One region of the Blautia sp. TM10-2 genome, then DNA from elsewhere that is predicted to be linked to it. Evidence: a T-box and tRNA genes for the amino acid it is inferred to sense, from the RefSeq annotation. Region 1 holds a T-box; the other holds one or more tRNA genes.

What was found. The T-box of region 1 lies ahead of DXD92_RS09910 (proline--tRNA ligase). A T-box ahead of a tRNA ligase gene usually reads a tRNA of that ligase, here a tRNA-Pro.
Region 2: it has a tRNA-Pro gene. The T-box ahead of DXD92_RS09910 (proline--tRNA ligase) is inferred to sense a tRNA for this amino acid. The anticodon was not compared.

The regions. Positions count from the first base shown of each region.
Region 1 is NZ_QUJZ01000008.1:154,299-161,868, reverse strand. It holds gene DXD92_RS09930 (MATE family efflux transporter) at 1-1,205, opposite strand, end outside; gene rfbD (dTDP-4-dehydrorhamnose reductase) at 1,418-2,263, shown strand; gene DXD92_RS09920 (dicarboxylate/amino acid:cation symporter) at 2,263-3,561, shown strand; gene DXD92_RS09915 (NUDIX hydrolase) at 3,712-4,215, opposite strand; gene DXD92_RS09910 (proline--tRNA ligase) at 4,290-5,993, opposite strand; T-box leader at 6,174-6,476, opposite strand; gene DXD92_RS09905 (hypothetical protein) at 6,556-6,828, opposite strand; gene DXD92_RS09900 (alpha/beta hydrolase) at 6,849-7,570, opposite strand, start outside.
Region 2 is NZ_QUJZ01000001.1:51,987-59,556, reverse strand. It holds gene DXD92_RS00420 (aldo/keto reductase) at 1-345, shown strand, start outside; gene DXD92_RS00415 (AEC family transporter) at 342-1,286, shown strand; gene DXD92_RS00410 (glycoside hydrolase family 2 protein) at 1,394-3,196, shown strand; gene ilvN (acetolactate synthase small subunit) at 3,318-3,824, shown strand; gene ilvC (ketol-acid reductoisomerase) at 3,983-5,002, shown strand; gene DXD92_RS00395 (sporulation initiation factor Spo0A C-terminal domain-containing protein) at 5,160-5,516, opposite strand; tRNA gene DXD92_RS00390 (tRNA-Pro) at 5,782-5,855, shown strand; gene DXD92_RS00385 (LacI family DNA-binding transcriptional regulator) at 5,951-6,979, shown strand; gene DXD92_RS00380 (extracellular solute-binding protein) at 7,280-7,570, shown strand, end outside.

The DNA.
Region 1 (7,570 bases):
GGGAAAATGCCGAAGATCCACACGATTCGCGTTCCGACCGTTCCGATGACGGACAGAATCATCGGCACCGCCGAGCATCCCATACCGCGCAGGGCTCCCGGGAAGAGGTCCATGATGCCGCAGAGGAAATACGGAACCGTCGTGATCGACAGAATTTCCATACCGCAGCGGATAACCTCCGGGTCCCCGGTGTAAATCTGCAGGATTTCCGTACCGAACAGATACGCGCCGCCACCCATCACCAGTGCGATGCCGCTGGAGAGAATCAGGCAGTCGATCAGCACCTTATCCATTCGTTTGTATTTTCCGACACCGTAGTTCTGGCTTGTGAAGCTCATGCACGCCTGGGTGACGGAGTTGACTGAGGTGTATAAAAATCCCAGCACATTGTTGGCCGCCGTGTAGCCTGCCATTGCAATCGAACCGAAGGAATTGACGGATGACTGCAGCAGCACGTTCGAGAAGTTGATGACGGTACTCTGAATACCCGCCGGGATGCCGACCTGGAAAATCGGGATGATGTAATCCTTTTTCAGGCACAGCTTCGAGAACCGGAGCTGATAACTTCCCTCGCTCTTATAGAGGCACCGCAGAACCAGCACGCAGGAGATCGCCTGCGAAACCACCGTTGCAATCGCCACACCTGCCACGCCGAGACTGAACACGATCACGAGGAACATATTCAGACCAGCGTTGATCACACCCGATACAATCAGGAAATACAGCGGCCGCTTCGTGTCGCCGACGGCACGCAGAATCGCCGCACCGTAGTTGTACAGCATGAAAAACGGCATTCCCATAAAGTAAATTCTCATATACAATGCCGACTGATCAATGACATCCGCCGGTGTATCCATCAGCTCCAGCGCGCCTTTTGCAAAAAATACGCCCACAAACGCCATCACAACGCCGCTGATCAGCGCCAGCATGATCGATGTATGTACCGTTTCCGACATCTCCCGGTCGCGCCCCGCCGCATAATACCGCGCCGCCAGTACATTCGCACCGAGTGAAATTCCCATAAACAGGTTGATGAACACGTTGATGAGTGCCGTTGTCGATCCGACAGCCGCAAGCGCCTGGCTTCCGCTGAACCGTCCGACTACAATAATATCAACCGCATTGAACATGAGCTGTAAAATTCCCGACACCATCAGCGGCAGCGAAAAGGAAATCAGCTTATCCATAATCGTGCCGTTGCACATGTCGATTTCATATTTGTTCTTTTTCAAAAATACTCCTCCTTCTTTTGTAGCAGATATGCAGTCTTACACTGCAGACATATACAGAAATGATACCACTTTTTTCCGGTTCTGCACAGAGACTTTCCATAATTTATTGACTTCTGTAAAGTCCACAGGTAAAATAAATACAATTACAGTTTTTCTGTATATAAATCAAGGACAGGAGAGAACCTATGAAAAAAATATGGATTACAGGTGCCGAAGGCCACATCGGTACTGCCCTTCTGGAACTGCTGGAGGGTGTGGAATATCAGCTTCTTCCAACGGATATTCACGAGGTTGATATTACCAAAATCGATGAAGTCACACAGTTCGTTTATGTCAACCGTCCCGACGTTATCATCAACTGCGCCGGTATGACCGACGTTGCCGAGTGTGAAAAAAACATCGACGAAGCCTATCGTGTCAATGCCATCGGTGTGCGCAACGTAGCGCTTGCCGCCAATGATATCGACGCAAAGGTTATTCAGATCTCAACGGATGACGTTTTCGACAAGGAATCCCGCATCCCGTACAACGAGTTTGATACCGTGCATCCGCGTACGATCTACGGAAAATCAAAAGAGGCCGGAGAGAAAATCCTGACACAGCTTTTGAACCGCTTTGTCATCATCCGAAGCTCCTGGATTTACGGGATCGGCCGCGATTTTGTGGACGAAGTACTCCGCAATGCGGCAAAGGGCGGCACGATGGAGGTTCCAAACAACCAGTATGCGGCTCCGACCAGTGCTTTTGAGCTTGCGCGCGTGATCTGCCACTTTATCGACAGCGAGGAGTATGGTCTGTACCACGTTGTCTGCCCCGGAAGCTGCAGCCGCTATGAGTTTGCAAGAACCATCCTCGAGTATACCGGAAAAACCGGTGACCTTGATCTCTACCCGGTTGTCGCACGCGATGATGTCCGCCCGACCTATTCTGTTCTGGACAACATGATGCTCCGCCTGACCGGTATTCCTGAGCCGCTCGACTGGAAAACGGCACTGAAAGAATATCTCGAAGAAACCGGAGGAATCGAATAATGGTCCGAAACAGAAAAGAAACAACGGAAAAGTCAAAAAAGAAGCCCGGGCTTTCCACCCAGATTTTTATTGCCCTGCTGGCCGGTGCGCTGCTCGGCGTGGTGATTCACTATTGGATCCCGTCCAGCTATATCAAGGACACCGTCATCGTAGAAGGTGTGCTGTATGTCATCGGACAGGGCTTTATCCGCCTGATGCAGATGCTTGTCGTACCGCTTGTCTTCTGCTCCCTCGTCTGCGGAAGTATGTCCATCGGAGACAGCAAAACCCTCGGAAAGGTCGGCGTAAAAACGATCGGCTTTTACCTTGTTACCACAGCACTTGCCGTCTGCATCGCACTTGGAACCGCCCTGCTCATTCACCCGGGTCTCGGACTTAACATGAGTGCGGTTCAGAAAGCCGACCTGTCCTCGACAGCAGCAGATTCCAGCGTCAGCCTGGTGGATACACTGCTCAACATCATCCCGAAGAACCCGATTGGTTCCATGGCAAACGGCGATATGCTTCCCATCATCGTATTCGCCCTGTTTGTCGGCGTAATGCTGGCAAAGCTCGGAAACCGCGCTTCGGTCGTTTCCAACTTTATCAGCCAGTTTAACGATGTCATGATGGAAATGACCATGACGGTCATGAAGGTGGCCCCGGTCGGCGTTTTCTGTCTGATTGCACGTACCTTTGCAACGGTCGGCTTTTCTGCGTTCGCACCGATGCTGAAATACATGGGAAATGTAACACTGGCGCTGGCACTGCAGTGCTTCGTCATTTATCAGGTTCTTCTGTTCGTATTCACACGGCTGAATCCGATTAAATTCGTGAAGAAATTCCTTCCGGTTATGGGATTTGCATTTTCCACCGCAACCTCCAACGCGACAATCCCGATGTCGATTGATACACTGAACAAAAAGATGGGTGTCTCGAAGCAGATTTCTTCGTTCACCATTCCGCTCGGCGCAACCATCAACATGGATGGTACCTCCATTATGCAGGGTGTCGCTGTCATCTTCATCGCAGAGGCGTACGGTATTCATCTGACCCCGGCAAACCTCGCAACGGTTGTTGTTACCGCAACACTGGCTTCCATCGGTACCGCCGGTATCCCAAGCGTCGGACTTGTTACCCTGGCTATGGTACTGAATTCCGTCGGACTGCCAACGGAGGGTATCGCTCTTATCATGGGTATCGACCGTATTCTCGATATGCTGCGTACCGCCGTCAACATCACAGGCGATGCTGTCTGCACAACGATTGTCAGCCATCAGGAAAAGGCGCTCAACCGCGAAGTGTTCAATCGCGATTAACCGCAAGGAACCGCTTACGCGCTTACGAAAAGCCCTTTTCAGGCATGCCTACGGCAAGAAAGAATCCTGTAAATTACAAAAACGCGTTCCCGTTTTCGGAAACCCCTGTGGTTTCCGGCGGGAACGCGTTTTTATTATCTTATTTCTCTGTTACAGTTCAAATGCCTGGCGGATGCTGTCGTAATGCAGGAATTTACCTTCTGCGGCGTACCCTTTGATTTCGTCCAACGTAGCAAAACGGTAGCCGTCTGTTTCTTCCTCCTGAAGATGGAGATCTTCGTCTTTGACATCCATCACGAAGCGATAGACATCGACAAAGTAATTGTCTCTCTCATCCGGGTTGATGCGCCGGTAGGTAAAGAGATAACCGCCGTCAGCCTTGCTCACATCGAGTCCGGTTTCCTCTCTGACCTCACGGCGCACGGCCTCCCAAGAGCTCTCTCCTGCCTGTGCCGCGCCGCCGGAAACCTCCCACCAGCCCGGTGCCCAGGCTTTCGTCATGACACGTTTTGTGATAAGGAAGGTTCCGTCCGGTCTTGCGATTACGCCGAGCACCGTCAGGTGAAACTCGTCCGGCTTCATATGCCAGTCATTCCGCTTCATCGTGCGGCCGGTCGGCTGTTTGTTTTCATCATAGATATCCCAGAGTTCCATATCGTGTTTTCTCCTGTCGAACTTCTTCCGAACCCCATCGCGATTTTTCTTCCCTTTCGCATGGTTCTGAATCATTACAGATACTGTTTAATCTCTTCCATCACATTTTCCAGCGGAATCTGTGTTTTCAGAGTCTTATCGCGGGATGCAACCTCGACAACGCCCTGTTTCATATTTTTCGGGCTTACGATGATGCGAAGCGGAATGCCGAGCAGGTCGGCATCGGCAAACATTACGCCGGCTCTGACGCTTCTGTCGTCGTAGATCACTTCGATGCCTGCGTTCTGCAGATCCTCGTACAGCTTGTCCGCGTATGCTCTTACTTCCTCGTCATCGACGCGGACCGCACAGAGGTGTACCTGCCACGGAGCGATAGCTTTCGGCCAGATCGGGCCGTACTCATCGTGATGTGCCTCGCAGACCGATGCTGCCAGACGGCCGACACCGATACCGTAGCATCCCATGATCGGGGTCTTGCTCTCGCCGTTTGCATCGACATAGGTCATATTCATGGATTTTGTATATTTGGTTCCAAGCTGGAAGATATTTCCGACCTCGATACCCCTGGAAATCTTCACGGTCTTTTTGCCGCATTTCGGGCAGATGCCGCCCTCCTGGATTTTTGCAAAATCGTGATACTCGGCATTCGGAACGTCGCGCTCCATGTCGAGTCCTTTGTAATGATGCTCTGCCTCGTTGGCTCCGCAGGAAAGGTTGTTTCTTCCCTCGAGGGATTTATCATAGAGAACAACGGCATCTCCGTTCACCTTCAGGTTCACAGGTCCGATATAGCCTGCGTTCAGTCCGCATTCTTCGGTGATCACGGCTGCGTGAACCTGCTCGCCGAGGAAGTTGACCAGCTTCGTCTCGTTGACTTCGAGATCACCGCGGATGAAAAGGACAACGTATTTATCATCAACATTCTGCTGATAAACAACGGCTTTGCAGGAGTTCTTTGTCTCGTCTCCGAAGAAATTGCAGACGTCTTCAATGGTGTGGACGTTCGGTGTATAAACCTTTTCGAGTGCAGCGGATTCTGCGTCTCTTGCGATATCGGAAATGTTCTCAGCTGCCTCCATGTTGGCTCTGTAATCGCAGGAATCACACAGAACGATGGAATCCTCTCCGACCGGAGTCAGAAGCATGAACTCATGGGAGATGTTTCCGCCCATCATACCGGAATCGGATTTGACAGATACCACCTCCGGCACGCCGACACGCTCGAAGATGCGCTCGTATGCTGCGTGGCATTTCTCGTAATACTGCTCCAGATCTTCCTGGCTGGTATGGAAGGAGTAAGCATCCTTCATCGTAAACTCACGCACACGGATCAGTCCGGCTCTCGGACGGGCCTCATCACGGAATTTTGTCTGGATCTGATAGATCATAAACGGATATTTGGTGTAGCTCTGTGCATACTCGCGTACAAGGTGTACGGCTGCCTCCTCGTGGGTCATGCCGAGTACCATTTTGGCATTGTTGCGGTCGGTGAAACGCAGCAGTTCATCGCCGATGCTATCGTAACGGCCGGACTCATCCCACAGAGAAGCCGGCATGACAACCGGGAACTGCACTTCCTGGCCGTCGATTTTGTCCATCTCCTCGCGCAGGATCTGCTCGATTTTGCGCACAATGCGGCGCAGCGGCAGATAGGAAGAATAGATTCCGTTTGCCATATATTTGATGTATCCGCCTTTTACCATAATAGCATGGCTGTCGATGACACAGTCAGCAGGTCTTTCTTTGAAGCGCTCTCCTACTAATTTTTCAAGTTTCATTTTCTGATTTCCTCCTTATTCTTTGGGTTTTCAACATCTGAAGTCTTCCAGACGCGAGAACATTCCAGCCTGTCCGATTTTAAGCTTTTAGTCAACATTTTACGCATCTAACTCATCACTGAAGTAACGAGTTAGATGCTTCGTTTTCAAACAGAAAAAAGCCCTAAACCGCAAGCTGCAGTTTAGGGCGAATTTTTTTATCCGCGGTACCACCTAAATTCAGGAAAACTCCTGCACTCTGACACAAAGCATTTGTACCCCACGATTTTTGTATTTTGTAATACGCGTGATCTCTGCTCTCTGTACCTTCTCTGTAACGGGAGATCCCGGTGCAGCCTACGAAATAAATTTTCCCTGATGGATTTTCTTCTCTTCGGTGCACAGCTCCAAGACCGGTTCACGATAGATTCTGCAAAAAGCTTTCACCTGCCGCTTTCTCTCTGAATGCGCTCTGTCGCTACTGTTTCTTTTCGTCGCTTTTTCACTGCACTGATTGTAGCAGAAACCGGAAAAGAATGCAAGCCCGTTCCTTCCGCTTTTTCTGCATAAACGCCCGCACAGGTTACAGACCTTCCCGGTACATTCTGCTGATTGCCGCCTGGGCTTCCTCAGACTGTTTTTTCTCAATCCATGCTTTGCGGTCACTCAAAATAGCCAGCATCTCATCGACAACGTCCTCGGCGCGCGGGCTTGTGACGCGGTAGAGATAGCCGAGCATCCGCGTGGCGGTAAAGTCCGTGTTCATCTGGCGGTATGCAATTTCCCGGCAGAAGTCGTCCGGGTAACCGTTGTGTTTTAACGCACGGTACAATTCGTCATTTCTCGTTTCTGGCATTGCCTGTCTCCCTTTTTCCTTTAAACATTTACGTTTCCGCTGTTCAGGCCTTCCGTCTTTTCCTCAAGTGGCAGCCAGTCCAGTGCCTTTTTGATCCACTCATCCCAGAAATCCCATTCATGGCCACCCTTACTCTCATAGTAGACAATGTCCATGCCGCTCTCTTCCATCCGTTTATGGTAGAGACGGTTTACTTCCAGAAGTCCGTCCTCTGTTCCGCACGCCTGGAATACGGTCGGCACATTGACAGACGGATCTTTTTTCCGTGCTTCCTTTAACTGCTCGATAAGAACAGCCGGGTTTTTGTCACTCTTTGCTGCTTCGACCAGATTTCCGAAATAACCTTCTTCATGTGCAAAGCTGTCCGCTCTGCTCTCTTCCGGATTTTCCAGCACATGAAGTGCACCGGACAGGCAGATCACAGCCCCGAAGGTATCGTGATATTTCAGGCCATTTCTGAGTGCTCCAAAACCACCCATGGAAAGGCCTCCGATAAAGGTGTCTTCTCTTTTTCTGGACAGCGGAAACATTTTTCTTGTAATCTCAACCAGTTCTTCTCCGATAAACTGTCCGTGCATGGCACCGATGGACGGCTGATCCACATAAAACGCATTCTCGCCGGCCGGCATGACAACGGCAAGGTTTTTCTCCTCTGCCCATCTTTGGATTCTGGTTCCATGAACCCAGTCTGTCTCATTCCCAAAAATGCCATGCAGCAAATACAGCGTTTTAAACGGTTTTT
Region 2 (7,570 bases), on a different contig from region 1:
AGCTACATTGCCTGTCCGCCTGCCATGACGGATGAAATCAAGACGATCATCGAGAAAGACCAGAAAGAGCTCTCCGGCAACTTCTGCCGCGGCTGCGGTTACTGTATGCCATGTCCGGCAGGCATTGAGATTAACACCTGCGCGCGCATGAGCCTGCTTCTGCGCCGTTCCCCGTCCGCCAACCAGCTCACCGAGCGCGGCCAGGCGATGATGAAGAAAATCGAAGGTTGTCTCCACTGCGGCGCCTGCATGAAGAAATGTCCCTACGGTCTGAATACGCCGAAGCTTCTCGAAGAGAACTACGAAGATTATAAAAATGTACTGGCAGGAAAAACACTGGTATGAGTAATCTGATCTTCAGCCTGAACGCGACGATGCCGATCTTCCTGACAATGATTTTGGGACTTTTCTTTCGAAAGGTTGGTATTCTGGACGAATCGTTCACAGGCAAAATGAACAAATTTGTGTTTAAAATCGCACTCCCGGTGCTGCTGTTCCAGGACCTGTCGGATTCTGATTTCTCCGCTGTGTGGGATATCAAATTCGTTCTGTTCTGCTTCTTTGCAACACTGCTCTCAATTCTTGCGGTATGGGGACTTTCCCATCTCTTAAAAGAGAGAAGTGCAAGAGGCGAATTTATCCAGGCGGCGTACCGGAGCAGTGCGGCGATCCTTGGTATTGCCTTTATCCAGAATATCTACGGAAATTCCGGCATGGCGCCGCTGATGATCATCAGCAGTGTGCCGCTGTATAATATCATGGCGGTTGTCGTTCTTGCGGTATTCGGTCCGGAACGGGAGGAGATCACGGCAGATTTTGTGAAAAAGACGGCGAAAAATATCGTGACAAACCCGATTATCCTCGGGATCGTTGCAGGACTTCTCTGGTCGGTGCTTCGCATTCCAAAGCCGGTGATTCTGCAGAAAACGGTGCAGAATATTGCGGTACTTGCAACGCCGCTCGGCCTGATTGCGATGGGTGCGTCGTTTGAGGCAAAGAGCGCGGCAAAGAATATCCGGCCGTCGATTGCTGCAGCTGCGATTAAGCTGGTCGGTCTTGCAGCTGTCTTTCTGCCGATCGCCGTGATACTTGGCTTCCGTCAGGAAAAATTGGTGGCAATCCTTGTGATGCTGGGTTCCGCAACGACGGTGAGCAGTTTTATCATGGCGAAAAATATGGGTCATGAGGGAAGTCTGACGGCAAACACCGTTATGCTCACAACGTGCGGCAGTGCCTTTACGCTGACGTTCTGGCTGTATCTGATGAAAACGCTGGCGTTTATCTAACCGGATTGCGAATATCCGCTTTGATTTTCAGTACACCAAAAGCGTGTCCGGGATTTTGTCCGGGCACGCTTTTATCAATCATAAAAATCAGAAAAAGAGGGAAAAGAATGGACTTCAAAAATGCGGTCAAAGCATTACAGATTGGAAAAAAGGAAGGAAAAAAATTCCGCCTTTCTACGGAATTTGGGAAAAATCCGGAAGAAGAGCTCCCGTTTCCGGAATATCCGCGTCCGCAGATGCGCCGGGAAAACTGGACAAATCTGAACGGATGGTGGGAGTATGCGTTCACGGAAACGCAGAAAATGCCAAAACAGCGGGACGGAAAAATTCTCGTTCCGTTTTCCCCGGAGTGCGATGCGTCCGGCGTGAAGCGGCAGCTGCTTCCAAAAGAATATCTGTGGTACTTCCGCACGATTCAGCTTCCCAAAATTCCTGCCGGAAAACGGCTGCTGCTGCAGTTCGGCGCCGTGGATCAGGATGCGGTAATTTACTGCAACGGAAAGCGTGCCGGAGGCCATCTCGGCGGGTATCTTTCTTTTTCAGTGGATCTTACGCCGTATCTCAAAACGGGAGAGAACGAGCTTGCCGTCAAGGTGCGCGATGAGACGGACACGGACTGGAAGGGCCGCGGAAAGCAGAGCCTTACCCCGGGCGGCATGTTTTACACCGCGCAGAGCGGCATCTGGCAGAGCGTCTGGATGGAATGGGTGCCGGAGACGTATCTGGAACGCATCGTGATCACGCCGGAATATGATACGGCGAGCGTAAAAGTACGGGTTTTCCTCAACGGACCGGATGCGGGACTGACGAAAAAAATTACGGTGCGGGAGAGCGAAGCGCCGGATGCGAAGGTGATCTGCGTCCGGGAGACGAGAGAAAACGAGGCGGAGCTGATTCTCGGTAATTTTGCAGGCTGGAGCCCGGAACATCCGCATCTCTATGGGGTTTCCATTGAAGCGGGAGAAGACCGCATCGAGAGTTATTTCGGCATGCGCAAATTCGGCATTGGAAAAGATGAGAAAGGAATCACGCGTCTTCTCTTAAACGGAAAGCCGTATTTCCAGAACGGTGTCCTCGACCAGGGTTATTGGCCGGAAAGCTTCTACACGCCGCCGTCCGATGAGGCGATGGTTTATGACATTAAGACGGCCAAACGCCTCGGTTTCAATATGATCCGGAAACACCTGAAAGTTGAGTGCGCAAGATGGTATTCCCACTGCGACCATATCGGTATGCTGGTGTGGCAGGATATGATCAACGGCGGCGGCCGGTCGATTCAGACGTTCCTTTTGTACCTTCCGACCGTACTGCCGTTTGTGACAACGGAATTCAGGGATAACTGTTATCCGCTCTTTTCGCGGACCTCAAAAACGGGAAGAGAGTGGTGGAAGCGGGAGTGCCGCGAGACGGTTCATCAGCTTTACAATGCACCGTGCGTGTCGCTCTGGGTTCTGTTCAACGAGGGATGGGGACAGTTTGATGCCAGGGAGATGACAGAAATGGTGCGCGCTCTCGATCCGACGCGGCAGATCGACCACGCGAGCGGCTGGTACGATCAGGGAGCGGGGGACATCAAGAGCCTTCACAATTACTTTCGTCCGTTAAAAGTAAAACCGGAGGAGCGCGCGTTTGCTTTTTCTGAATACGGCGGCTATACGTATCCGGTACAGGAGCATCTCTACTCCGAAAAATCGTTCGGCTACCGCACGTACCAGAACCAGACACAGTACCAGAAAGCGATGAATGCACTGGCAGAAAAGATAAGAGAACTCACAGAACAGGGACTTGCCGCAGCAGTCTACACACAGCTTACCGATGTCGAGGAGGAGTCGAACGGCATCCTTACGTATGACCGGAAGGTATGCAAATGGGAACCACAGGAGGCAAAAGATTTTTGCTCAAAAGAATAATTTGGTAAAATTTTTGTTGACAAAGTGAGGATAAGTTGCTAATATATTGGATAAGGCGTTGGAAGTTGTAAGAAATTGCTGAAAATCCGCGGCGCCTGCGGATGGAGGAAAGTTGGTGTTTATGGAACAGAAAAGAACATTATCCCTGCTGGTGGATAATACGCCGGGACTTTTAAGCAGAGTAGCTGGTCTTTTCAGCCGACGCGGATACAATATCGAGACGATCACCGCCGGTGTGACAGCAGACCCGCGATACACAAGAATGACTGTTGTTCTGTACTGCAGTGATGAAATGATTCTGGAGCAGATCAAAAAACAGCTGGCAAAACTTGTCGATGTGCGGGATATCAAAGAGCTGAAGCCGGACGAGAGTGTCAGACGAGAGCTGATGCTGGTCAAAATCCGTGTGAATGAAAATGAACGCCGCAATGTCATCGCCATCTCCGATGTCTTCCGTGGAAGAATCGTGGATGTGGGACAGGAAAGCCTGATTGTAGAGCTGACCGGAAACCAGTCAAAGCTCGAAGGGTTCCTGAATCTGGTACAGGGATACGAAATCCTGGAACTGGCCAGAACAGGAGTGACAGGACTCTCCAGAGGAGCCCACGATGTGCGTTACCTCGATTAACGCAGATCACATTACATACGTTTGCTAGAGGAATGAAATTTTTGTATAGAAAAGTTCATTTCCCTGACAAACAGCAAAAGGCAGAAATGCTTTTCGCTGTATAAATTGACCGACCTGCCGCCGGTCAAGACATTCTATATATTATGGAGGAAAATAAAATGGCAGCAAGACTTTTTTATCAGGAAGATTGTAATCTCTCTTTACTGGAAGGCAAAAAAATCGCAATTATCGGCTACGGAAGCCAGGGACATGCTCATGCACTGAACCTGAAAGATTCCGGCTGTGATGTTATTATTGGACTTTATGAAGGCAGCAAATCCTGGGCAAAAGCAGAGGCACAGGGATTCAAAGTATACACCGCTGCTGAGGCTGCAAAACAGGCTGATATCATCATGATCCTGATCAACGATGAGAAACAGGCTGCAATGTACAAAAAAGATATCGAGCCAAACCTGGAAGAGGGCAACATGCTGATGTTCGCTCATGGTTTCGCTATCCACTTCGGACAGATCGTACCTCCGAAGAACGTAGATGTAGCTATGATCGCTCCGAAAGCACCTGGCCACACAGTAAGAAGCGAGTATCAGGCTGGCAAAGGAACTCCTTGCCTGGTTGCTGTTGAGCAGGATTACACCGGAAAAGCTCTGGACAGAGCACTGGCTTACGGCCTTGGAATCGGCGGAGCAAGAGCTGGTCTTCTGGAGACAACCTTCAGAACTGAGACCGAAACAGACCTGTTCGGTGAGCAGGCAGTTCTCTGCGGCGGTGTATGCGCCCTGATGCAGGCTGGATTTGAGACTCTGTGCGAGGCTGGATACGACCCAAGAAACGCATACTTCGAGTGCATCCATGAGATGAAACTGATCGTAGACCTGATCTATCAGTCGGGATTCTCCGGAATGAGATACTCCATCTCCAACACAGCCGAGTACGGCGATTACATCACCGGACCGAAGATCATCACAGAAGAAACCAAGAAGACCATGAAGAAGATCCTTTCCGATATCCAGGATGGTACTTTCGCAAAAGACTTCCTTCTGGATATGTCCCCAGCAGGCGGACAGGCTCACTTCCGTGCAATGAGAAGAAAAGCTGCAGAGCATCCGTCAGAGAAAGTCGGAGAAGAAGTCAGAAAACTGTACAGCTGGAGCAACGAGGACAAACTGATCAACAACTAATCGGTTTGCTGTCAAATGATCCATATCGGGAGGCTGCCTTTGCGGGCAGTCTCCTTTTTTCGTTCTATCGTTTTATCATAGAAAAAACACTTCCGCGCCATGCATATCCCCCAATATGATAGGGCGCGGAAGTGTTATCTTTTCTGTATTCGTTTTTTTATGCCTCCTGACGACAGGCAGGAAAAGCACGGTAGTATTTGATATAAGAACTTAAAATATCAAAAAATTCGGAATTGGTCGGTTTTGTCAGAACCGGATGCACAGAAAGCGAAAAGAGCAGATCACGGTTTCCGCGGGTCCAGCAGACGGAAATAGCGGTGCGGATGTCTCGTTCGACGCAGGAGGACGATACCTGAAACGTTTGCGCGATCTTTGGGTACAGCGTTTTGCTGACCCGAAGGAGATAATCTTCGTCTTCCATGCATAAAGCGATACCATAGGCGAGATAGCGAAATCCGCGGTATTTTGCACCAATTCCTAAAGAGTGTAGTAGAAAGTAAATTTCAGTTTCCATTACGATGTCTCCTTTTATTCAGTTTTTACATAGTCTTTGCAGACGGGCATGCCAGAGGTGAAAGTTTGTATGGCATACGATTTTCCCCTTTCACTTATGATACGTGGAAAACGTCGAAAAATTACATATTCAGAAAGAAAAAGTGACAATATAGTAAAATAAAAGAGAATATGACACGAAATAAAGAAATGAATGTAATGAAACGGGAGAGGGAAAAATAACATTGATTTTTCAGAAGTTCGCTGGTATAATGAAAACATGATTACGGGGTATGGCGTAGCTTGGTAGCGCGCACGGCTGGGGGCCGTGAGGTCGCAGGTTCAAATCCTGTTGCCCCGATCGGTAAGAGTGTCGTTTTACGGCACTTTTTTTCTTACGGACAAAGACGTGTGCGGAAGAAAAATGAATTGCGCAGAAAAAACAGGGAGGAAGTTATGGGGAAAGTAACGATACAGAGTATGGCAAAGGAGCTGGGACTGTCCCGGAATACGGTTGCCATGGCATTAAAGGATGATCCGAAGGTAGCTCCGGTGACGCGGGAGAGAGTTCTTCGGATGGCGAAAAGAAATGGCTATCTGGGCGAAAATGTATATGTGGAAGAAGTTCGGGCACCGCAGGAGAAGCATTACAATATTATGGTTCTGCGTACGCGGGATGCCGCTGTTTATTGGGACCGTGTCGTGAGCGGCATCTCCGAGGAGGCGAGCCTCAATAACTGTCAGACGCGCGTTGCGGTCGTGACGGAGCGGGAGGAGGAGAACGGCATTCTGCCGCTCGGCCTGAATGAAAATATCGATGCGATCTTCTGCATTAAAATGCTGCCGCCGGAATATATGCAGAAACTGGTAAATCTGGGTTACCGCATCTTTCAGCTCGACCATTACTGCGGCATCGAACAGCGGCCGATGGGCGATATCGTGCGTGTGGACGGTGTGCAGCCGGTGAGTCTTCTGACGTCCCATCTGATCGGGCAGGGCATGACGCGGATCGGTTTCCTAAGTGAGCACAGCAGCACGTATGAGTCGATGCATGACCGGTATGTCGGTTTCCTTGCAGCGATGGAACAGGCGGGCATTCCGCTCGATGAGGAGCTTGTGCGCCCCAATATGGAGAGCGATCATTTTTATTACCCGGAAAATTTTGACAAGATTGTGGCGAGCTACGATACACTGCCGGAAGCGATTGTCTGCGGCAACGATATGATCGCCAAAAGATTGACAGAATCCTTCCGGAAAATCGGCGTGCGCGTGCCGGAGGATGTGGCACTGACCGGATTTGATGATGATGAGGACCGGATGCTGTATCCGTTCTTCTCAACCGTTCATGTCGATACGAAGTGGCTTGGCCGCCGTATGGTGCATGAATTTTTATGGCGGGAGGAGCACCCGGAAGCGCCGAAAGAACGGATTCTCGTTTCGGGGGAGGTTGTGGTGCGCCGTTCCTCGTGCAAGCGCCAGGGATAGAAAGAAATAGAAAAAACAGGAAAAAGTGAACAAAGAAAGAAAGCCAGGGACGCCCCGGCGGACGAGAAGAAAAACCGTCTGCCGGGGCGTTTCCGGCTCCCTTTTTGCGATGATTCAAATTCGTGCATAAATGCCATGTAGAAAAACACTAATTAATAATGCAAAATGGTGCATTTAAGGAAAGCTAAACTGAACAAAAATGACAAAAACGCAAGAATAAAAACCTCGTTAATATCACACATTAAAAAATAATAGTGCAAAATAATGCATTATATCGCCGGAAGGAAGGGAGAGAGCGAAATGCAGGAATGGACGGAGGACCGCTGCAACCTGGATATCGATATCATCGCACTGCCGGGCTGGTCGGATGCAACATCCAAAATTTCCCTTCTGATGGGCGATGAGACACAGCGACCGGACATCATCTGGTGGTGGAACATGGAAGCTGACTATACGAAATGGGTAGACGCAGGCCTTCTGATGGATGTTTCTCCGTATATGAAGAAATACACCAACATGGTTGACTACTACAACAGCGTAGATCCTGGCGTTATGTTCTATGCATCCGGAGACAACGGAATTTACCGTATC